Regions from separate parts of the Kitasatospora sp. RG8 genome, predicted to be linked through region 2. Evidence: riboswitches for the same ligand, from Rfam matches in the RefSeq annotation. Region 2 holds a riboswitch; each other region holds the start of a gene.
What was found. Region 2 has a riboswitch for cyclic di-AMP ahead of J5Y04_RS43110 (transglycosylase family protein). Riboswitches for the same ligand answer to the same signal wherever they lie in the genome.
Positions count from the first base shown of each region.

Region 1: another riboswitch for cyclic di-AMP. It lies ahead of J5Y04_RS42935 (M23 family metallopeptidase); the one in region 2 lies ahead of J5Y04_RS43110 (transglycosylase family protein).
Region 3: another riboswitch for cyclic di-AMP. It lies ahead of J5Y04_RS15480 (LysM peptidoglycan-binding domain-containing M23 family metallopeptidase); the one in region 2 lies ahead of J5Y04_RS43110 (transglycosylase family protein).

Region 1 is NZ_JAGIYX010000013.1:12,433-20,100, reverse strand. Features, by position in the region: gene J5Y04_RS20295 (alpha/beta fold hydrolase) at 1-824, opposite strand, end outside; gene J5Y04_RS20290 (YiaA/YiaB family inner membrane protein) at 934-1,224, opposite strand; cyclic di-AMP (ydaO/yuaA leader) riboswitch at 1,470-1,628, shown strand; gene J5Y04_RS42935 (M23 family metallopeptidase) at 1,641-2,501, shown strand; gene J5Y04_RS20280 (hypothetical protein) at 2,618-3,490, opposite strand; gene J5Y04_RS20275 (GNAT family N-acetyltransferase) at 3,533-4,159, shown strand; gene J5Y04_RS20270 (sensor domain-containing protein) at 4,219-4,929, shown strand; gene J5Y04_RS20265 (class I SAM-dependent methyltransferase) at 5,050-5,796, shown strand; gene J5Y04_RS20260 (hypothetical protein) at 5,864-7,042, opposite strand; tRNA gene J5Y04_RS20255 (tRNA-Met) at 7,482-7,555, opposite strand; gene J5Y04_RS20250 (PrsW family intramembrane metalloprotease) at 7,582-7,668, opposite strand, start outside.
Region 2 is NZ_JAGIYX010000001.1:14,722-22,389, forward strand. Features, by position in the region: gene J5Y04_RS00075 (hypothetical protein) at 137-1,057, shown strand; gene J5Y04_RS00080 (hypothetical protein) at 1,144-1,296, opposite strand; cyclic di-AMP (ydaO/yuaA leader) riboswitch at 2,782-2,982, shown strand; gene J5Y04_RS43110 (transglycosylase family protein) at 2,969-4,240, shown strand; gene J5Y04_RS00090 (hypothetical protein) at 4,425-4,625, shown strand; gene J5Y04_RS00095 (LacI family DNA-binding transcriptional regulator) at 4,684-5,703, opposite strand; gene J5Y04_RS00100 (glycoside hydrolase family 13 protein) at 5,729-7,429, opposite strand; gene J5Y04_RS00105 (sugar ABC transporter permease) at 7,463-7,668, opposite strand, start outside.
Region 3 is NZ_JAGIYX010000008.1:254,456-262,123, forward strand. Features, by position in the region: gene J5Y04_RS15475 (APC family permease) at 1-101, opposite strand, end outside; gene J5Y04_RS15480 (LysM peptidoglycan-binding domain-containing M23 family metallopeptidase) at 477-1,517, opposite strand; cyclic di-AMP (ydaO/yuaA leader) riboswitch at 1,523-1,680, opposite strand; gene J5Y04_RS15485 (MFS transporter) at 1,991-3,544, shown strand; gene purB (adenylosuccinate lyase) at 3,552-4,982, opposite strand; gene J5Y04_RS15495 (hypothetical protein) at 5,116-5,667, opposite strand; gene J5Y04_RS15500 (hypothetical protein) at 5,654-5,833, shown strand; gene J5Y04_RS15505 (MarR family winged helix-turn-helix transcriptional regulator) at 5,882-6,337, opposite strand; gene J5Y04_RS15510 (DUF3037 domain-containing protein) at 6,421-6,840, opposite strand; gene J5Y04_RS15515 (HipA family kinase) at 6,837-7,592, opposite strand.

The sequences.
Region 1 (7,668 bases), on a different contig from region 2:
GCCAGCTCGGCGAGGAACCCGAGCAGCGCGTCGGCGGTCGCCTGCGGGTGGTCGGCCATCGGGTAGTGGCCGGAGCCCTCGATCATCACCTTGCGGCCGTTCAGCGCGGCGGCCTGCCGGTCGGCGACCACCTCCGGCTTGGGGAAGTCGGGGTCCTTGCTGCCCATGACGACCAGCGCCGGGCACCGCACGGCCGCGGTCCAGCCGACGGGCGCCGAGTCCCCGCGGACCTGGCCGCGGGTGGCGGTCTTGCGGCCGGGCGTGCGCATCGCGGCGACCAGCCCGTCCACGTACGCGTCGAAGTCGGCCGGCTTGGCGGTCGGGTAGGCCATCCTGCGGTGGTAGAGGCCCCAGAAGGCGGGGGAGTGCACCAGCAGCTTGCCCATGACGCCGAACATCGCGCGCTGCAGGGCGTTCGGCGGCAGGTTCTCGACGAAGGCGTCCAGCAGGACGATCCCGGCGACCCGCTCGGGTGCGTCGCCGGCGGCCTTGACCACGGTCGCGCCGGTGTACGAGTTGCCGGCGAGGACGGCGCGCCCGATGCCGAGGTGGTCGAGCAGGGCGAGGACGTCGGCGGCGATCGCGGCCGGCGAGTAGTCGTCCCAGACGATCGAGGAGTCGCCGAAGCCGCGCAGGTCCATGGTGATCACGCGGCGGCCGGCGGCGACGAGCAGCGGGCGCAGGTGCCGGTAGGCGGCCCGGCTGTCGAGCATCCCCGGGAGCAGGACGACGGGGGCGCCGTCGCCCTGCTCGGTGTCGTCGTAGGCGATCCGGCCGCCGGTGACGTCGAGGTACTGCGTGGTGGGGGCGGTGGTGCGGGACATGGGGGCCTCCTCGGTCCGCCGGGGCGTCGGCGGTGGTGCCGACACCCATAAAGCTAAGGCTAATAGCCTTAGCCGTCAAGCTATCGACCGGATCCGAGGATGGCCCGGATCAGACCCCCTCCACCTTGAACGGGTCGTGCTCGGCCAGCAGCTTCTCCAGCCGGGCCTGGTCCACCCGGGTGACGATCTCGCTGTTCTCCTGCTTGTCGCGGACCACCTTGGCCAGGGTGAACGAGGAGGTGACGGTGTAGAGCAGGCCGACCCCGAGGAAGGCCCGGGTCCAGCCGCCCACCGGGAGGTAGGCGATCCCGGTCGCGAGGGCGCCGGCGGAGAGGGCGAAGGAGAGCACGGCCTGGACGTAGTACGCGGCCGTGGTGCGTGACTGCATCGGTGCGTTCATGGCGTCAGGATGGCCGCGTCGGGCCGGGTCGCACATGAGTAGGGGTACTCAAGTAGGGGTTCGTTCGTTGACGTCCAATAACGTTCGGTAGTGTCAGTTGTTGTCAATCGCCCCAAAATGCCCATCGGGTCACGTAGTGTCCGGGCTGTGTCCTGCTGCTCCTGACGGATGGCTTGGAATCAGGGGCTCCTAGGATTAACGTTTGATAACGCAGCGCGGTCCGCAACGCCGTACCCAGACGGCACCGTGCGCCGTCGCCTAATCCCGCCGGCCGGCCTCCGGGCAGGCCAGGGAGCCGGGGAACCACGTTCCTTGGGGTGAATCGGCCGGGCCCAGGCCCAGCCGTAGGAGACCTTCCTGCTCCGAACCCGTCAGCTAACCCGGTAGGCGCGAAGGAAGGAAAGGAGCGCGCCTCCGTGGCGTCGACGCACTCTCCGGCAAACCTGCCCGGCTCCTCCGCCGGCACCCAGCTGCTCGACCACCCGTGGCCGCCCGCCCACCCGGGCGAGTCCGGCGGGCCCTCCGACGAGGCGGCCCCGCAGGCCGCCGAGGCCAACCGGCACCGGATGCCGCGTCAGACCCGTGGGACGGCCCCGCTGCTCGGCGTCACCGCCGTCGCCGCCACCCTGGGCGCCACCGGCTTCGCCTCCGCGACCCCGGCCGCCGCCCCCGCCGTCGAGGCCCCCGACGAGACCCCGGTCGCCCTCGCCGCCGACCCCGGCCTCGCCCTCGCCGCCCGGATCCAGCAGCAGGCCGACAGCCAGCGCACCGCCGCCGAGGAGGGCGCCCGGCTCCAGGCCGCCAAGGAGGCCGAGGCCAAGCGCGCCGCCCAGCAGCAGGAGGCCAAGCGGGCCGCCGAGGAGGCCGAGAAGGCCAAGCTCGCCGCCATCAACCTGCCGGTGCGCGACTACAACCTCTCCGCCCACTACGGCCAGAGCGCCTCCTACTGGGCCCACCTGCACACCGGCCTGGACTTCGCCGCCGACACCGGCACCCCGGTCTACGCCGTCGGCCAGGGCACCATCACCTCGGCCGGCTGGGCCGGCTCCTACGGCTACCGGATCGTCGAGACGCTGCCCGACGGCACCGAGATCTGGTACTGCCACCTCTCCTCGATCATCAAGGGCTCCGGCAAGGTCGTCCCCGGCCAGCAGCTCGGCAAGGTCGGCGCCACCGGCAACGTCACCGGCCCCCACCTGCACCTGGAGGTCCGCCCGGGCGGCGGCGCCCCGGTCGACCCGGAGAGCTGGTTCGAGCAGCGCGGCATCACCCCCTGACGAGCACCGGAGTGCCCCGGCCGTCACGACGACGGCCGGGGCACCCGTGCGTCCCGCCCAGGGCCACGCCCCGGGGGCGCGGACCGGACCAGGCCCGCGCCCCCGTGCCCCCGCGCTCACTCCCCCGGCAGCTGCGCGAGGTACGCGTCGATCTCCTCCTGGCCGGGCTCCGGCGCGAGGTCCGGGAACTCCGCCACCAGCAGCCGCGGCAGCCCCGGCACCGTCCACTCGCCGAACAGGTCCAGCGCCGCCTCGACCGCCGCCTCCTCGAACGCCCCGAAGTCCCCCGCCAGCTCGTCCGGCATCGGGCGGCCCAGCGCCGTCAGCTCCGCCAGGTTGCGGTAGCTGCGCCGCATCAGGCCCTGCTCCAGCAGCCGCCGGGCGCCGTCCGTGGCCATCCCGACCGAGAGCACCCGGGCCGCGCCCCAGCCCTCCTCGTCCGCCTCGTCCAGCCAGCCGGCCACCGCCAGCGCCTCGAAGGCGGCCCGCCGGTCCTCCTCGGCCAGCTCCCGGAACGCCGTCAGCCACTCCCGCACCGCCGCCTTGTCGGCGAGGTCGACGTCGTGCGCGCACAGCAGCACCGCGTAGAGCCGGGGCCAGGTCACCAGGTCGGCCCGGCGCAGCAGCCCGGCGGCCACCTCGCCCTGCCACTCGGCCTCCGCGTGCAGCCGCTCCTGCCGCTTGGCGTTGAGCCGCTTCGCCGCGCGCTGGTGGTCGACCAACAGCCGCACCGCCTCGCCGTACGCCAGCGGGTCCTGCTCGGGCGCGGGCTGGACGTACAGGTGGAGCCGCTCGTACAGCAGTTGCTCCACGGCGTTCGAGGTCAGCTCCGGCCAGCCGTCGTGCATCCTGCTCTCGCCCAGCTCCAGCAGCGCCAGCACCGCCCGCACCGCGGATTCGGCCACCGGCGCGCGGCCCTCGGCCTCCGCCCAGGCGAGCAGGTCGGCGGCCTTGGTGCGCGGGGCGAGCCGCAGGTCATCTTCTTCCATGTGACGTACGGTAATCGGAAAGCGCGGGTAGGGTCGGCAGACATGGTCCCCGTCCGACTCACCGGCCCCCGCCTGGCCATCCGCGAGTTCCACCACACGCCGGGCGACGTCGACGCCCTGCACGCGGTCTTCGGCGACCCGGAGGCCATCCGCTACCTGCCCTTCGAGCCGCGCGACCGCGAGGACTGCGCCGACCAGATCGAGCAGTACCTGGAGGAGGCGCTCCGGGACGAGCGGACGGTCTACCGACTGGCCGTCACCCGGCACACCGACGCCGGCGACCCCGCCGACGCCACCCCGATCGGCACCGCCGCCCTCACCCTCGGCGGCCACCGCTCCGCCCTCCTGGGCTACGCGCTGCGCGCCGACACCTGGGGCAACGGCTACGCGGGCGAGATCACCTCGCTGCTCTGCGACTTCGCGTTCGGGCCGCTCGGCCTGCACCGGCTGGCGGCCCGGGTGGACGTGGACCACGACGCCTCGGCCCGGGTGCTCACCCGGGCCGGTTTCCACCTGGAGGGCCGGGTGCGGCACGACGTGTACCTGCGGGGTGCCTGGCACGACTCCTTCCAGTACTCCCTGCTCCAGGACGAGTGGCCGCCCGGACGGGGGGATAACCCCACCCCCGCTCCGGCGGGGAGCCGGATGTCCGGCAGGCCGCTTCCTTGACAGGGTTAACCCATCAGCCCGAACGGCACCGCCACAGACCCGAGGACCGAGGCCCGGCTATGACGACCAGCGAGCACACACTGCGCAGCGAGTACGACCGCCACGACGGCGCCCGCCGCACCGAGGAGCCGCCCTACGCCTGGCGGGCGCCGTTCTCCTCCTACTACTACCGGGAGCTGGGCTTCGTGCTCAGCGGGTTCCCGGTCGCCATCGCCGGCTTCGTCTTCTCCGTCACGCTGTTCTGCCTCGGCCTCGCCACCTTCGTCACCGTCCTCGGCCTGCCGGTGCTCGCCGGACTGACCAGCGGCGCCCGCGGCTTCGGCCGGCTGGAGCGGGCCCGGGCCCGCGGCATGCTGGCGCTGGACGTGCCGGGCCCGGAGCCGGTGCGGGCGGTGCGGCCCGGGGCCTGGGGCGCCGTCACCGCACGGCTGACGGACGTGGCCGGCTGGAAGGCCGCGCTGTACCAGGTGCTGATGTTCCCCTGGGCGGTGCTGAGCTTCTCGCTGTCGCTGGTCTTCACGCTGGTCGGCTGGGTGCTCGCGTTCTACCCCGCCTACCACTGGAGCTTCCGGACCTACACCGACTGGCCGGGCTACCGGGTGTTCGACTACTGGGACAAGGGGGTCGAGCACGTCTACTACATCGAGTCGCCGTGGCAGATCGCCGGGGTGTCGCTGATCGGGACGCTCCTCGTCTTCCTCGCCCCGCAGCTGTTGCGCGGCCTGACCAACGTCAACCGCCTCGCCGTCCGGGGCCTGCTCGGCCGCTGACCGGCTGACTCGCTGACCCGCCGACCGGCTGACCCACTGACCCGCTGACCGCTCCACCGGCCCCGCCCGCGCCCGGACACTCCGGATGCGGGCGGGGCCGGCCCGTGTTCGCATGGCCGGATGACCGCCCGCACCAACCGCACCGAACCGGGGCCGGCCACCGGAGCCCTCGTCACCTCCCGCCCGCTGGACGAGTACTGCGGACTCTTCGGCCTGACCCGCGCCCAGCTCGCCGCCCTCCCCGGGCCGCTGCTCGACTGCCCCGGCGGAGCGGCCGGCCTGGCCGCCGAGGCACGCGCACTGGGCTGCCACGTGATCGCCGCCGACCCGGCGTACGCGTGGCCCGTCCCCGAGATCGAGGCCGGCGCACTGGCCGCCCGGGCGACGATGGCCGCCGCGCTGCACGCCCGCCCCGAGCTGTACCCCGCGCCCTACTTCCACCCGAACGACCGCTACCTGCGCAGCTGGGACCGGGCCCGCCGGCTGTTCGCCGCCGACACCGCCGCCCACCCGCAGCAGTACGTGGCCGCCGCACTGCCCCGGCTGCCGTTCGCCGACGGCACCTTCGCGCTCACCCTCAGCGGGTACCTGATCTTCGCCTACCCCGAGCTGTTCGGCCCCGACCGGCAGGTGGCCGCGCTGGCCGAGCTGGTCCGGGTGACCGACCCGGACGGCGAGGTCCGGGTCCACCCCCTGTGCGACGGCGCCGGCCGCCACTGCCCCCACCTCGACGGGGTGCGGCACGCGCTCGGCGAGCGCCGGATCGCCAGCGAGGTCCGCCGCCTGCCGGCCGGTGGCGCGGGGCGTCCGGGGCGCGTCCTGGTCCTCCGGGCCGCCGACCGCCGCCGCCGGGCCGCCGCCGGTTGACGGTCACCCGCCGGTCCGGAGGCTCCGGGGCCGGGGCCGGGGCCGGGCGGTCGGAGGTCGGGCGGGTCTAGGCGGGCGGTTGCGGCTGCGCCTCGCCGGCCGGCCCGGCCTGCTGCGGGAGGACGACCGGTGCAGGGGCGACCGGCACGGGGGCGTCCGGCACGGGGGCGACCTGCGTAGGGGCTTCTGGCGCAGGGACGGCCGGTGCCTCCAGCCGGGACAGTATCTTCTCCGCCAGCCAGCTCCGGTCCGAGCCGTACGGGATGCCGTCCGGCGCCATCAGCCGCCCGGCCACCGCCTCGCGCAGCCGCTGAGCCTCGGCGGCCGGCAGGCGGGAGAGCAGGCCGCGGGCGGCCAGCAGCGCGTGGTACTGCTCGAAGCCCGAGCGCGGCTGCTCGATCGCGTCCAGCAGGCTGGACAGGTCGGCCAGCGACGGGTCGCCCTGCATCAGTGCCAGCGCCTGGATCCGCCGGCCCTCGGAACCGTCCGCGAACAGCTCGCGCACCTGCTGCGCGGTCAGCGCCGAGCGCCGCGCCGTCGAGCGGACCTCGGCCACCACGCCCTCCGGCCCGGCCACCGCGCTCGGCGGCAGCTGGCCGGCCAGCTGCTCGGGCCGCTCCGCGCTGTTGCCCAGCAGCCCCAGGTGCTGCATCGCCCGTACCCGGAAGTCGTCCGCGCCCACCTTGTCGCCCTTGCGGTCGCGGTCCTGCCCGGCCAGGAAGAGGTCCAGTGCCTGGTCCGCGTCCGAGAGCACCTGCGGCAGCGTCAGCCGGGTCACCAGCCACCCGGCCAGGAAGCCGGACACCAGGAAGTAGAGGACGAGCGCGACCGCGAACGGCACCGCGCCCTCGTCGCCGCCCAGCGCGGGCGCCAGTGCGGTGCCGAGCCGGTGCAGCCGCTCGCCGAGCGAGCCGAGCTGGGTCAGTCCGACGCCCAGCAGCACCTTGGTCAGCCAGTCCGAGACCTGCTCCAGATTGGTGTTCGGCGCGTACGAGCCGTGCGGCTCACCGTTCGGGCCGGCCCCGCCGCGTACCCGGGGCACCCCGAACAGGAACCCCAGCGCACCGCCCAGCACCACCGACGCCCCGGCCACCACCAGGCCGCCGCCCAGCGCCTGCCAGGCGTGCTCGCGGCCCAGCGAGAAGAGCAGCAGCCCGAGCACCCCCACCCCGGGCAGCACTCCGGCCGCAGTCCGCTGCGCCGTACGTCCGGCCGCGCTCCCCGCCCGCCGGGTCGTCCTCGCCATCGCCTACCCCCTGTGCCCGTCCGGCTCCGCTCCGGAATCCGGGCCGAGCCTAGTGCCCCCGGAACCCGGCCGGAACGCCCCGGCCGCCCCCGCCGGACCCGGCGGGAACGCAGACGGCCCGTGGGCTGCTCCTCCGCGCCGGCCCTGTGAGGGGCCGGGCGCCGAGGCACCGGGGATGTACCGGTGAGCCCACGGGCCGGGTGACTGCTTGGGATTTCGCCTGCCGGAGGCCTAGGACCTCGCCCTGCGCAGGCAGGGGCGGCTCTAGCGAGCAGCCACCTCACACATCCTGACGGTACTCAACCAGGATCACCTCCTTTCAGTGTGCCGCCACTGTAGGCAGCTCCCCCGAAGGAGGGCAACGGATTATTTCGAGGAACGGACCCGCACATGCGAAAGGCCCGGAGGACGAGTCCTCCGGGCCTTTCGTGCTACTGAGTAGCGGGGACAGGATTTGAACCTGCGACCTCTGGGTTATGAGCCCAGCGAGCTACCGAGCTGCTCCACCCCGCGTCGGTGAACCCAACAATACGGGGAAGTCACGCGGATGGGAAATCCGTTCCCCGGCGGGCCTGCTCCGGTGCCTTCGTCCGGCGGGTTCCGTGGCGTGCGGTGCGGGCCCTGGC
Region 2 (7,668 bases):
GCCGTCAAGCGCGTCAGAGAAGATGTCCCGGCCGCGCGGGGGTTTGGCGGAGTATGTCCGATTTTCGGGCGGCCCGCCCGTCCCGGTTCGGCAGCCGACTGCAGGGTGGGCGGCCAGATGTCCTACGATCTCCGCCATGAGCACCGCAGCCATCCCGGGCGCGCCACTGCCCGTCCGCACTCCAGGCTCCCGTGCGCGGGGGCGCCACCGCCGCCCCGAGCGCCCCGAGATCCCGGCCGGGTCCCCGGCCCTGGTGCTCGCGGTGCCCGCGACCGCCGGGCCCGAGTCCCGTTCCGTGGTCGAGGAACTGCTGTCCATCGTGCGCAGCGAGCAGAACGGCGTGCAGACGGCGGCCGGCTACCTGCCGGGCGACACGGGCGAGGGCGAGTCCGCCGGCACCGCCGGTGACGAGCACACCGTCGCCGAACTGCTGGCGCACGCCGCCGAGGCGGGCCTGCCGGCACCGGTCGTGGTGCCGCTGCTCCCCGGCCCGCACGGCTTCCTGGCCGACCTGCACGCGCTCGCCGCCGAGTACGGCGCCCACGTCACCGACGTGCTGGGCCCGCACCCGCTGCTGGCCGAGGCCGTCCACGTCCGGCTCTCCGAGGCCGGTCTGGCCCGCGCCGACCGCGCCCGCCTGTTCGCCATCGCCACCGCCGCCGACGGCGTTGTGCTCACCACCGTCGGGGGCCAGGAGGCGGCCGACGCCGCCGGGATCACCGGAATGCTGCTGGCCGCCCGGCTGGCCGTGCCGGTCGTCCCCGCCGCGCTCGACGTGCCGGGATCGGTGGCCGCGGCCGTCGCCCACCTCAAGGAGATGGGCGCCCAGAACCCGGCGCTGGCCCCACTGGTGATCGGCCCCGAGGCCGACTCCGAGCTGCTCGCCACGGCCGCCGAGGAGACCGGCTGCCCGTCCGCCGCCCCGCTGGGCGCGTACCCGACGGTGGGCCAGCTGATCGCCTCCACCTACCTGGCCGTGCTTCCGGCCGCCGACCCCGAGGCGCACGCCGAGGAGTCCGCGGTCGAGGAGGGCGGCGGGCGCCACGCCGCCCAGTAGCAGCCCACTGCGGACAGACCGCACGAAGGGGCCCGGAGCGCACTCCGGGCCCCTTCGGCCGTCCTCCCCCCGTCTCTCCCCGTCCGCTAGCCGCCCACCCGGCCGGTGGGCGCGGCGGCGTCCTTGAGGCCCAGGGCGGGCGTCTGCACCGGCCGGGACTGCGCGGCGAACGAGGCCACCGGCGTACTGCTCGCGTTCCACTGCGGCTGCGCGGTTCCGCCGCCGTCCGCCCGGCGCACCTGGAGCACCTCGGACTGCCCGGCCCGGCGCAGCAGGATGTTCCCGGGTGGCCCGGGCTCCGGGTCGACCCAGAGTTCGTTGCCGCCGGCCGAGGACGGGGGCGGTGACCGGGGCGGCCCCGTCCGGTCCCCTCCAGGTCTCCCCGGTCTCGGTGCGCGGGCCGACCCAGCGCAGCGCGGCGTGCCGGACGTCGGCCCGGCGGGAGCTGGTGATGTGGACTTGGGCGCGCCCCTCGGCGCTGCCCTCGACCCGGACGCCACGGGTCAGGTTGAGCACCTCGGCGCCGACGGTGACGCCCCCTCCGGCCGGGACCCGCGGGTGCGCGTACTTCAGCGGTGCCTCCAGGGTGACGCCGGGTCCGCTGACGGACCGGACGACGGCCAGGTCGTAGCGGGTGGAGGAGCCGTCCTCGCCCGGCGGGCCGGTCGGGGTGACGGACAGTTCGTCGCCGGGCCGCCAACCGGCGGGCGGGGCGGCCAGGGTGACGGTGGTGTCGCCGGCCCGCAGGCCGCCGGCGGCGCGTACCCAGGCGGTCTTGGCGGCGCCGTCCAGCCGCAGGTACCCGGCGCCGGTGACCCGGAGGCCGACGTCGGTGTCGACCAACCTTCATGCCGTCGCCCCGGAACCGCTTCTCGTCGACGGCCGGGAAGCGCAGGGTGTGCACGGCGGTGTCGTCGGGGGCGAGGGCGAGGGTGCCGCGGACCTCGACGTTGCCCGCCGAGGCGAGGGTGACGGTGCGGCCGGCGGCGAAGGTGAGGGCGCCGCCCGGTTCGACCAGCAGCGAGGCGACGGTGGCGTCGGTGTCCAGCAGCACCTTGTCGGTGATCCGGACGGCGCTCTGCGGGCCGGGCACCCTGCCGCCCCAGCCGGTCGGGTCGGACCACGGGCGGCCGTTCCGGTCGACGGCGGGCGCGGCGGCGGGCTGCCCGGGGGCGGCGCCCTCCGCGGCGCCGGCGGAGGGCGGCGGCGCGGCGTCGCCGTGGTCCATGGCTCCGTCGCCTCCCGTCCCGGCCGGGCTCGTGGCGGTGCCCCCGGCGGCGACGGGCGCCGTGGGGCCGGTCAGCGAGCGTCGCAGGGCCTCCTCGCCGCCGATCGCCGCGAACGCCGTGCCGACCGCGAGCCGGCGCAGCATTGTGCGGCGACTTAAGGGAGTTCGGGCCGCTTCAGGCGGGATGTCCGGTCTGCGATGCTTTGCCCGGCGATGCGCTCCGCGGGGCCCGGCGGCCGGCCGGCCCGCGTCCGGCTCCTCGCCCATGGCCATCGCTGCGTAGCCCTCCCCCCGGACGGCTGCGTCGGTCCCGACCTCCTGAAGCACAGGCAGTTGCATTGACCGCGGCGGGCGTTGCGCGAAAACGGTCATTTCTGATCATGGTGGACAGCCTTTCCGCAGGCTTTCCGCAAACCGTGACGAGCGTCACACATGTTTGCGGTTTGAACTTAAGTCTGCTTAACGTGCTCCCCGTTCGTGGCCACACGGACCCAGCTCATCCGCAACGCCGAGTCCTGCCGTCGGGTGCGCTGGCAGCGCAGAACGCACCACGGCAGGAGCGGGGGAACCACAGGTAAGTCGCCCCGGACCGGTCCGCGTACCGGTTCAGGGCTAGGGGTGAAGCCGCGTCCACAGCGCGGCCGGGCAACTCCAGCCCGAATCCGACAGCTCACCTCGCAGGCGTGGGAGAGGACCGCGTCTTCATGCTGCCCACCAACGGCACCCGCCTGTCCAGCCGCACCCGCCGCGCGATCGCCACCCTCGGCGTCGTCGGCATCGGTCTCACCGTCCCCTGCCTGACCTCCGGCACCGCCTCCGCCGCCTCCGTCGCCACCTGGGACAAGGTCGCGCAGTGCGAGAGCAGCGGCAACTGGAGCATCAACACCGGCAACGGCTTCTACGGCGGCCTCCAGTTCACCAACAGCACCTGGGCGGAGTTCGGCGGCACCGCGTACGCGGCCCGCGCCGACCTCGCCACCAAGGACCAGCAGATCGCGATCGCCGAGAAGGTGCTCGCCGTCCAGGGCCCCGGTGCCTGGCCCGTCTGCTCCGTCCAGGCCGGCCTGACCAAGGGCGGCACCCCCGCCGCGGTCGACACCACCACGGCCGCCAAGCCCGCCGCGCAGACCCCGGCCCCGGCCGCGCCCGCCGCGCAGGCCCCCGCCGCCAAGCCGGCCGCGCCGAAGGCCGACCAGGCCCCGGCCTCCACCGACTCCGCCAAGCCGCAGTCCGGCCAGAACTGGTCGAAGAAGTGGCAGGACAAGGCCGCCTCCAACGACTACACCGTCGTCGCCGGCGACTGGCTCTCCTCGATCGCCGACAAGAACAACGTCCAGGGCGGCTGGGAGCGGCTGTACGAGCTCAACCGCTCCACCCTGACCGACGGCCCGCACGTCATCTACCCCGGTCAGCACCTGACCCTCGGTGACCGCGCCCAGGCCTCGGACGAGTCCGGCAAGGGCTTCAACTGGTTCGACCGGAGCTCCGGCAACTCCGGCCAGGCCGCCGCCGCCAAGCCCGCCGCCCAGACCCAGGCCCCGGCCGCCAAGCCGGCCGCCCAGACCCAGACCCAGGCGCCCGCCCAGGCCGCCACCGGCAGCATGGCCGCCGCGGTCGCCTTCGCCGAGTCGAAGGTCGGCCAGGCGTACGTCTACGGGGGCACCGGCAACGGCGGCTGGGACTGCTCCGGCCTGACCCAGGCCGCGCTGCGCGCCGCGGGCGTCTCCATCCCGCGCGTCGCCGCCGACCAGGCCGCCGCCTCCACCCACGTCTCGCTGGACGCGCTCAAGCCGGGCGACCTGCTGTTCTGGTCCAACAACGGCCAGGACTCCGGCGTCTACCACGTCGCGATCTACGTCGGCAACGGCGCGTACGTCGAGGCCGCCAACCCGAGCGCGGGCGTGCGGACCGAGACCATCGCCAACTGGGCCCCGGACTTCGCCGGCCGGGTCTGATCCCCCGGCGCGCGGCTCCCGGGCCCGCGCAGGTACGCCGAAGCCCCCGGGAAGAGCCTGGTCGCTCTTCCCGGGGGCTTCGGCCTGCCCGCCCACGGGCAGCGGGTGCGGGTCCGGTGGAGGCCGTGGTGGAGTCGGGGCGCAGCGGGCATGCTGCTGCTCCGCACCCGAGAAGGAGTCACCCATGGCCCAGGTCACCGTCACCCTCGACGCCAATCTCGCCATCGACGTGATGATGCTCGCCGGGACCCGGAGCCCGCAGGACGCCGTGGAGCTGGTCCTGCGCGACTACCTGGCCCGGGGCCGGCGCACCGGGAGCCGGACCGGCGACGCCGTCGACGGCCGGCGGTCGGGCCACGAACGCCCGACGGCCCAGGAGGGCTGACGAACGCACGACCGGGGCCCGGAGAGCGGATTGCTCTCCGGGCCCCGGTCGTGGTCGCTCAGCGGGCGCCTGCGCCCGTGGAACCGCGCATCACCAGCTCCGGCTGGAACATGAACTCCCCGCGCTGGGCGGCGTTCCCGCCGACCTCCTCCAGCAGGGCGTCGACGGCCGCGGTGGCCATCGCCTCGACCGGCTGGCGGATGGTGGTCAGCGGGGGCTCGGTGAACGCTATGAGCGGCGAGTCGTCGAAGCCGACCACCGACACGTCCTGCGGCACCGAGAGCCCGCGCTGGCGCACCGCCCGGATCGCGCCGAGCGCCATCATGTCGCTGCCGCAGACGATCGCGGTGCAGCCCTTGTCGAGCAGCGCGCCGGCCGCCGCGTGCCCGCCCTCCACGCTGAACAGCGTGTGGTGGACGAGGTCCTGGGCCTCCTCGGTGGTCCGGCCGAGCACCTCGCGCATGGCCGCGGTGAAGCCCTCGATCTTCCGCAGCACCGGCACGTACCGGCGCTGCCCGACGGCCAGGCCGATCCGCTCGTGGCCGAGTTCGGCCAGGTGCTGGACGGCCATCCACATCGCGGCCCGGTCGTCCGGCGAGATGAACGGCGCGTCGATCTTCTCGCTGAAACCGTTGATCAGGACGAACGGCACCTGCCGGCCGGTCAGCCGGGCGTACCGGTCGTGATCGGCGGTGGTGTCGGCGTGCAGGCCGGAGACGAAGACGATGCCCGCCACGCCCCGGTCGACCAGCATCTCCACCAGTTCGTCCTCGGTGGAGCCGCCGGGCGTCTGGGTGCAGAGCACCGGCGTGAAGCCGTGCCGGCTCAGCACCTGCTCGATCACCTGCGCGAGCGCGGGGAAGATCGGGTTGCTCAGCTCCGGGGTGATCAGCCCGATCAGGCCCGCGCTGCGCTGGCGCAGCCGGGTCGGCCGCTCGTAGCCGAGCACGTCCAGCGCCGCCAGCACGGTCTGCCTGGTGGCGGCGGAGACGTTCGCCTTGCCGTTGAGTACGCGGGAGACGGTGGCTTCGCTGACCCCCGCCTGCGCCGCGATGTCTGAGAGTCGCGCCGTAGTCACGGTCCCAGAGCCTATTGCAACCACGTCAGACCGCCCACCAGTCGGTGCTGTCCGGAGCGAGCACCGTCTCGCCGCCGTCCACCACGGCGTCCGCGGAGGAGAGCAGCAGGCGGCCGGGCGCCGGTATCCGGACCGGTTCCGCGGTGGTGTTCACGGTGCAGACGAAGGAGCCGCGGCGGAACACCAGGGTGCCCTCGGGGCTGTCCAGCCACTCCACGCCGGTGCCGGCGCCGAGGTCGGCCTGTGCGCGGCGGACGGCCAGCGCGCTGCGGTACAGCTCCAGGGTGGACGTCGGGTCGCCGGTCTGCGCCTCGACGCTGAGCTGCGCCCACTCGGCGGGCTGCGGAAGCCAGCTCGGGCCGCCGGCGACCGGGCCGAAGCCGTACGGAGCCTCGGTGCCGGACCACGGGATCGGGACGCGGCAGCCGTCGCGGTAGCCGTCCTGGCCGGCCTGGCGGAAGAAGGACGGGTCCTGGCGGACCTCGTCGGGCAGGTCGGTGACGTCCGGCAGGCCGAGCTCCTCGCCCTGGTAGACGTACGCGGAGCCGGGCAGCGCGAGCATCAGCAGGGTGGCGGCGCGGGCGCGGCGCAGGCCGAGCCGGCGGTCGCCGGGGGTGCGGATCTGGGTGCCGAGGCCGGGCTCGTTGGCGAACCGGGTGGCGTGCCGGGTGACGTCGTGGTTGGACAGCACCCAGGTGGTGGGGGCGTCGACCGGGCGCATCGAGTCGAGCGAGAGGTCGATCACCTCGCGCAGCTCGGCCGAGTCCCAGGAGGTGCCCAGGTACTGGAAGTTGAAGGCCTGGTGCAGCTCGTCGGGGCGCACGTAGTTGGCGGTGCGCTGGACGGTGGGGGTCCACGCCTCGGCGACGCCGATCCGCTGGCCCGGGTACTCGTCCAGGATCCGCCGCCAGCTGCGGTAGATCTCGTGCACGCCGTCCTGGTCGAAGAACGGCATGACGTCGTTGCCGAGCAGCTTGAGCTGGTCGCCGCCGCCGAGGTCGGGCAGGCCGGGGGCCTTCACCAGGCCGTGGGCGACGTCGATCCGGAAGCCGTCGACGCCCATGTCGAGCCAGAACCGCAGGATCGAGCGGAACTCGTCGGCGACGGCCGGGTTCTCCCAGTTGAAGTCGGGCTGCTCCGGGGCGAACAGGTGCAGGTACCAGTCGCCCAGGGTCCCGTCCGGGTTCTCGGTGCGGGTCCAGGCCGGGCCGCCGAAGATGGACTCCCAGTCGTTGGGCGGCAGTTCGCCGTTCTCACCCTTGCCGGGCCGGAAGTGGTAGCGGTCGCGCAGAGGGGACGCAGGGCCCTCGCGCAGGGCACGCTGGAACCACTCGTGCTGGTCGGAGGAGTGGTTGGGGACGAGGTCCACGATGATCCGCAGGCCCAGCGCGTGGGCGTCGCGGATCAGCCCGTCGGCGTCCAGCAGGGTGCCGAACATCGGGTCCACCGCGCGGTAGTCCGCCACGTCGTAGCCGGCGTCGGCCTGCGGCGAGGCGTAGAACGGCGAGAGCCAGACGGCGTCCACGCCGAGGTCGCGCAGGTAGGGCAGACGGCTGCGGATGCCGGGCAGGTCGCCCATGCCGTCCCCGTTGGAGTCGGCGAAGCTGCGCGGGTACACCTGGTAGATGACCGCGTCCCGCCACCAGTCTCTGGACGCGCCGGCGCCGGCCTCGTGAGCGGTGGCGTCGGCGGCGGGCCGGGAGGTGTCGGCCAGGTTCTGGGTCATGGACGGTATCCCTTGGGACTAGAGAGCGGCAGGTCAGGACTTGGAGGCGCCGGCGGTCAGGCCGGTGACCAGGTGACGCTGCACCAGGTAGAAGAGGACCGAGGACGGGATCGCGATCAGTACGGCGGTCGCCGCCATCAGGTTCCACTGGGCGTCGTGCTCGCTGACGAAGGTCTGCAGGCCGACCGCCAGGGTGTACTTGTCGGAGCTGAGCATGAAGGTGGAGGCGAAGGCCACCT
Region 3 (7,668 bases), on a different contig from region 2:
ACGCCCACCAGCCCGACCGAGTCCGCCTTCAGGCGGTTGACCGCACCGCCGCCTCTTCCGTCCGCGTCCGCACCCGCCGCGTCCCCGCTCTGGATGGCCATCCGGCCCCCTTCACCCGCCGTGCCCCTGCCGCCCGCCTGACCGGTCGGACGATGACTGCCCGACAGCATCGGGGCCCGGCGAACACGCCCGCAACGGACAGGTAGTCAGGTAACACGGGTGGGAAGTTGACGCCTTGTTCGGTTCGGAGCCCGCCGTGTTCGAACGGTTTCGGCCCCGGAGCACCCCGAACACCCCCGGAAAAACGGCGGCCGGCCCGGCTCGCGAAGGAGGTTCGCGAGCCGGGCCGGCCTGGGCGTGTCCCGCGCCCGTTGTTCCGCCGTAGGTGCGGAGATCACCCGGTCGAGCGGTCACCCGACATGACCATCCCGGAGATCACTTCGCCCTGCACCCTGCGGTGGTCTCTGCCCGGAGGGTCAGATGGAGACGCCGTGCGCCCGGAGGTAGGCGATCGGGTCGATGTCCGAGCCGTACTCCGAGCCGGTGCGGATCTCGAAGTGCAGGTGCGGGCCGGTCACGTTGCCGGTCGCACCGGAGAGGCCGATCTGCTGGCCGGCGGTGACGGTCTGACCGATCTTCACGCCGATCGAGGACAGGTGCGCGTACTGGGCGTACTTGCCGTCGGCGAGCTTGATCTCGACCTCGTTGCCGTAGGCGCCGCCGTTGCCGGCCTTCACCACGGTGCCGGCCGCGACGGCGCGCAGCGGGGTGCCGGTGGAGGCGACGAAGTCGGCGCCGGTGTGGTGGCCGGAGGCCCACATCGAGCCGGCCACGCCGTAGGCGGTGCCGAGCTTCGGGTTGGCGATCGGGGAGACGTAACCGGAGGTGCTCGCCACCGCGGCCGGGGCCGGGGCGGGGGTCTGGGCGGCGGGCTTCGCGGCGGCCGGGGCCGGCTTGACGGCCGGGGCCTGCGCGGGCTTGGCGGCCTGGACCGGCTTCGGGGCGGCGGCCGGGGCGGCCGGCTTCACGGAGTCCTGCGAGGCGGACTTCGCGGGGGCGGCCGGCTTGGCAGCGGCGGGAGCGGCGGCCGGGGCGGCGGCCTTGGCGCCCAGCGCGAGCTTCTGACCCGGGAAGATCAGGTTCGGGTTGGTGCCGACGACCGTGCGGTTGTGGTCGTACAGCGCCTGCCAGCCGCCCTCGACGTGCTTGGCGTTGGCGATCTTCGACAGGGTGTCCCCGCCGACGACCTTGTAGCTCTCCTCGGCCGGGGCGGCGGCGGGAGCGGCGGCCGGGGCGGGGGCCTCGGCGGCCGGCTGCGCGGCGGCGGCCGGGGCGGCGTCGACGCTGGTGGCGCCGGTCCAGGTGCTGGTCTGCGCGGGCTTCGCGGCCGGCGCGGTGTGGGCCTGGGCGCTGATGGTGGTCACCAGCGGAAGGGCGAACGCGGCGCCGGTGACGGCGGTGGCGATACCGATGCGGGCGGCGCGGGGCAGGGCGATACGACGAGCCTGTACGGCCATGGGGGATTTCCTCTCCGACGCCTGCGAGGTGAGCTGTCGGGTTCGGGCTGGAGTTGCCCGGCCGCATGCGCGGCTTCACCCCAAGCCGGACCGTGAATTCCGGTCCGGCGACTTACCTTTGGGTCCCCCGCTCCTGCCGTACAGAGTTCAGTTCGTACCACCGGGCAGCGGCAGGACTAGGCGTTCCACCCGGTGGCCACCCGGGCCAACGCCGGGCGGTCGCTGAACTAAAACCCATCCGTCCGGGTGAAGCAATGTCGATCTCTTGAACCGGCAACAAAAGCCGGGGGCGCAGTGACGCTCCGAATGATCGGCTGCACAGTACGTGCACAATCGATTAACCGCGCGCCACTGATCCACGACGCTCCGCCGATTTCGGTGTCCGTCCGCATGCGATCACCTACGGAAAGCCATTCACCGACACACCCCCGGTGACCCTTGTCACGTCAGCCCCCGGGGCGGACGATCGGGCCGTGGCCACCTCCGAGGCCGGCACCCTGCGCCTGGGCACCGCGCAGGGCCGCTGGGTACTACTGGCGACGGTGCTCGGCTCCAGCATGGCGATGCTCGACGGCACGGTCGTGAACGTCGCCCTGCCCCGGATCGGCACCGATCTCGGCGCCCCGCTCTCCGCCCTGCAGTGGACGCTCAACGCCTACCTGCTCACCCTGGCCGGGCTGATCCTGCTCGGCGGCGCGCTCGGCGACCGGTACGGCCGGCGCCGGGTCTTCCTGCTCGGCGTGGTCTGGTTCGCCGCCGCCTCGGCGGCCTGCGCCGCCGCGCCCACCATCGAGGTGCTGGTCGCCTCCCGCGCCGTCCAGGGAATCGGCGGGGCCCTGCTCACCCCCGGGTCACTGGCGATGCTCCAGGCCGTCTACCACCCGGACGACCGCTCGGCGGCGGTCGGCCTCTGGTCCGGCCTCGGCGGGGTGTCGGCCGCGGTCGGCCCCTTCCTCGGCGGCTGGCTGGTGGACGGCCCGGGCTGGCGGTGGATCTTCCTGCTGAACGTCCCCCTGGCCGCCCTGGTCGTCCTGGTGGCCGCCCGCCACGTGCCGGAGACCCGGGACGAAAGCGCGACCGGACGGTTCGACGTGCTCGGCGCGGCACTCGCCGCACTGGCCCTCGGCTCCGTCACCTACGCGCTGACGGCGGCGGGCGACGGGCTCTCCGCCGGGGTCTGGGTGACCGGCGTGGCCGGGCTGCTGCTGGGCGCGGCCTTCGTCGTGGTCGAACGCCGCACCCGGGAGCCGATGCTGCCGCTCGGCCTCTTCTCCTCCCGGCTGTTCACCTCGGTGAACCTGGTCACCCTCTGCGTCTACGCCGCCTTCAGCGGGGTGTTCTTCCTGCTGGTCGTGCAGCTGCAGATCGTCTCCGGCTTCTCCCCGCTGGTCTCCGGACTCGCCCTGGTGCCGATCACCCTGCTGATGCTGACGCTCTCCGCCCGGGCGGGCCGGCTCGGCAAACGGATCGGCCCCCGGCTGCCGCTCACCGTGGGCCCGCTGCTCTGCGCGGCCGGCGTGCTGCTGATGCTGCGGATCGGCGCGGACGCCTCGTACTGGACGGACGTGCTGCCGGCCGTCACCGTGATGGGCTGCGGGATGGTGCTGCTGGTCGCACCGCTGACGGCGACCGTGCTGGCGGCGGTGGAGGTCCGGCACGCGGGCATCGCCAGCGGTGTCAACAACGCCGCCGCCCGCGCGGCCGGCCTGCTCGCGGTCGCGGCGCTGCCGGCCCTGGCCGGGCTCAGCGGCGACGCCTACCGGGTGCCCGCCTCGGTGGACGCGGCCTTCCACACCGCGATGCTGATCTGCGCCGGACTGCTCGCCACGGGCGGGCTCATCGCGGCCGCCACCGTCCGCGGCAACGTCCTCGCTCCCGAGGACCATCCGGTGGCCGAGCCGGACTGCCGCTACTCCTGCGGCACCAACGCCCCGCCGCTGGACCCCGGCCACCCCGGCACCGCGACGGCCCCCGAACACGGCGAGGGCCCCGCCACCGGATCGGCGACGGGGCCCTCGAAGGCCTGACGGAACGTCAGAGGATGTCACCAGGCGCGTACTTGGCAGCCTCGGGGTAGGCGGCGGCGACGGCCTCGACCCGGCGGACCACCTCGGCCACCTGCGCACCGGCCGCGCCGGTGAAGGAGAGCCTGTCGGCGAGCAGCGCGTCCAGGGCGGCCCGGTCCAGCGGGATGCGCTCGTCCGCGGCCAGCCGGTCCAGCAGCTCGTTCTCCCGGGCACCGGCCCGCATGGCGAGCGCCGAGGCGACGGCGTGCTCCTTGATGACCTCGTGCCCGGTCTCCCGGCCGACGCCCGCGCGCACCGCGCCCATCAGCACCTTGGTGGTGGCCAGGAACGGCAGGTAGCGGTCGAGCTCGGCCTCGATCACGGCGGGGAAGGCGCCGAACTCGTCGAGGACGGTCAGGAAGGTCTCCAGCAGGCCGTCGAAGGCGAAGAACGCGTCCGGCAGCGCGACCCGGCGGACCACCGAGCAGGAGACGTCGCCCTCGTTCCACTGGTCGCCACCCAGCTCGGCGGTCATCGACGCGTACCCGCGCAGGATGACGGCCAGGCCGTTGACGCGCTCGCAGGAGCGGGTGTTCATCTTGTGCGGCATCGCGGAGGAGCCGACCTGGCCCTCCTTGAACCCCTCGGTGACCAGCTCGTGGCCGGCCATCAGGCGGATCGTCTTGGCCAGGCTGGACGGCGCGGCGGAGAGCTGCACGAGGGCGGTGAGCACCTCGAAGTCCAGCGAGCGCGGGTAGACCTGGCCGACGGAGGTCAGCACGTTGTCGAAGCCGAGGTGGCCGGCGACCCGGCGCTCCAGCTCGGCGAGCTTGTCGGTGTCGCCGCCGAGCAGGTCCAGCATGTCCTGGGCGGTGCCGACCGGGCCCTTGATCCCGCGCAGCGGGTAGCGGGCGATCAGCTCCTCCAGGCGGCGGAAGGCGACCAGCAGCTCGTCGGCGACGGTCGCGAAGCGCTTGCCCAGCGTGGTGGCCTGCGCGGCGACGTTGTGCGAGCGGCCGGCCATGACCAGCTCGGCGTGCTGGGCGGACAGCCGGCCCAGGCGCACCAGCACGGCGACCGTCCGGTCGCGGACGTGCTCCAGCGACTGGCGGATCTGCAGCTGCTCGACGTTCTCGGTCAGGTCCCGGGAGGTCATGCCCTTGTGGATCTGCTCGTGGCCGGCGAGCTCGCTGAACTCCTCGATCCGGGCCTTCACGTCGTGGCGGGTGACCCGCTCACGGGCGGCGATCGAGCCGAGGTCGACCTGGTCGATCACCCGCTCGTAGTCGGCGACGGCGCCCGCGGGCACCTCGACGCCGAGGTCCTGCTGGGCCTTCAGGACGGCGAGCCACAGGTGGCGCTCAAGGACCACCTTGTGCTCGGGGGACCACAGCTGGGCCAGGGTCGCCGAGGCGTACCGGGAGGCCAGGACATTGGGGATCTGGGGCTTCGCGCTCACGCTTCGCAAGCCTAACAGCCGAGGTCAGCCGGAGCGCCGCCGGATCGGGTGGGCCGGACCGCCATCCTCTCGCGGCCCGCACGCGGCGGCCGCACCCCCTCCCCACAACGCCCGCCCACCCCGACCACACCGCTCACCCCGCGCCCCGTCGCGCCCCGGCCCGCAGCGCCCGCCGCAGCAGCCTGACCAGCGGGCTCCAGCGTGCCGGCCGGGCCACCGCGCCGGTGCAGGCGCGTTCGGCCCGGTCCATGGCGTCCTCGATCAGCGCGTCGTGCAACGGCCGGAAGAGCAGCGGCCAGCTCAGCAGCGCCCGGCCGCGCGCGTGCATCGCCAGGGTGTGCCGCAGCACCGTCCGCCCGCCGTCCGCCCGGTGGACGGTGCACTCGTGGAAGCCGTCGAAGCCGCGCGGCCCGGTGAAGGCGAACCGCACCCACCGCCCGGGGACGTACGCCGCCACCGTGTACCGCACCGGTCCGTGCCCGCCCGCGGCGCCCTCCTCGGACCCGGCGACGGCGGGTACGGCGGCGGCCCGCGAGGCGGTCGCCTGGTGCCGGCGAAACCCCTGCGGGCCGCGCTGCTGTCCTACGGGCCGGACGACTTCGGGCGCGCCGAGTGGCTCGCCGAACAGGCCGCACGGGCGGACCGCGGCAAACGCCGGGATCCGGGAGGCGGTGGCGGCGTTCACCCGGCGGCTCGACGCGACCGCCCCGGTGGACGCCGCACGCGTGGCCCTCGCGCTGGTGGACCTGCCGCTCGCCATCGCCCGCCGTCACCTGCGCGCCGGCGCGACCCTGCCCCCGTACGCCGAGGAACTGGCCGAGAGCACGGCCCTGCGCCTCCTGGCGCCCTGACCCGCGCCCGGCGGGGCGGGGCGGAAGCGCGGGCGGGGCGGTCGGGGACTACTGACCGCCCGCGGCCCGGCCGGTCAGCACCGGCAGCACCTGGGCGCAGATCGAGTGCAGCGACACCCGCTGGTCGTCCGTCATCGCCTCGAAGGCCTGGTGGGTGCGGGCCATCTCGGCCCGGATCAGGCCCAGGATCTCCCGGCCCTGCCCGGTGATCACGACGATCTTGACCCGCCGGTCACCGGCCGCCGCCTCGCGGTTGGCCAGGCCCAGCGACTCCAGCCGGTCGACGATCCCGGTCACGTTGGAGGCGTCGCAGCCGAGCCGCCCGGCCAGCGCGCGCATCGGCACCGGCTCCTGCACCGCGCCGAGCGCCTTCGCCTGCGAGGAGGAGAGCCCGTGCCGGGCCGCCGCGGCCGCGAAGTCCTGGAAGTAGGCGGCGCCGACGGCGGCCAGCGCCTCCATCAGCTCGGCGTTGGTCGGTACGGTCGTCGTCGCTGTCGAACCCATGGGGTCAGCGTACGGCCGAGTGCTTCAGCAACTCAAGCTTTGACCACGGCAAAGGTCCTCGGGCCAACCGCCCGAACGGCACCTCAGAGCACCAGCTGGTCGAAGAGCCGCCGCAGCTCCGCCTCCGGGTCCGCCGTCAGACCGGTGTGCACCGGGCCCGGCTGGACGACCGCGCTGCGCGGCGCCGTCAGCCAGCGGAACCGCTGCCCGGGGCTGTCGGCCGCGGCCGGACCGGCCGCCGGCCCGCCCGCGCAGACCGCTTCGATCCCGTGCAGCGCCCGCCGCACCCCGGCGACGTCCGCCACCGGGTCCAGCGCCAGCAGCCGGGCCTGGTCCAGGTGGGTCCGCGCGGCCAGGTGCGCGCTCTGCCGGCAGTACAGCAGCACACCGACGTTGACGCACTCGCCGCGCTCGACCCGCGGCACCGCCCGGATCACCGCGTACTCGTAGTCGTGCAGTTCGGCGACGGCCGGCAGGGCGGCCGTCGGTACGGACCCGGTCATGCGGACACCTCCGGCAGCCAGTCGCGCGGACCGGCCAGTCGCCCGGTCAGCTGGGCGCGGTACGCGGCGCGCACCGCCTCGGGCGAGTCGAACCCCGGCTCGTCCACCAGCCAGACGTCCGGGATCTGCGCCACCGCCGCCTCGACCGCCGCCTCGGCGAGGGGGGCGAGCGCCTTGTCCGCCGCCACCAGGTCCGGTTCGGCCCGCAACAGCGCGTGGTCGGAGGCGTCGTACGGGCGGCGGACCCACCCGGCGGCGCCGGCCCAGTGGTGGTGGAAGATCAGGCTGGCGCCGTGGTCGATCAGCCGCAGGCCGCCGGTGGCGACCAGCAGGTTGGGGTTGCGCCAGGAACGGTCCACGTTGCCGATCAGCGCGTCGAACCAGAGCACCTGCCCGGCCAGGCCGGCGTCCACGTCGAAGCAGAGCGGGTCGAAGTTGAGCGCACCGCTGACGAAGGCCATGCCCAGGTTGACGCCGCCGCTGGCCCGCATCTGGTCCTGGACCTGGGGGTCGGGCTCGCTGCGGGCGAGCACCGGGTCGAGGTCGACCGTGACCAGCTCCGGCACCGGCAGGCCGAGCCGACGGCCGAGTTCACCCGCCAGCACCTCCGCCACCAGGGCCTTGCGGCCCTGCGCGGCGCCGACCCATTTCAGCGCGTAGAGCCGCCGGTCGTCGGCCTCGACCAGGCCCGGCATCGAGCCGCCTTCTCGCAGTGGGGTCACATAGCGGACCGCCGTCACCTCGGGGAGCACGCCGGACAGCCTATCGGGCACCTGCGCGGCCGGTGCCCTCCCGGACGGCGTCCGCCACCGCCTCCGCCATCCGCAC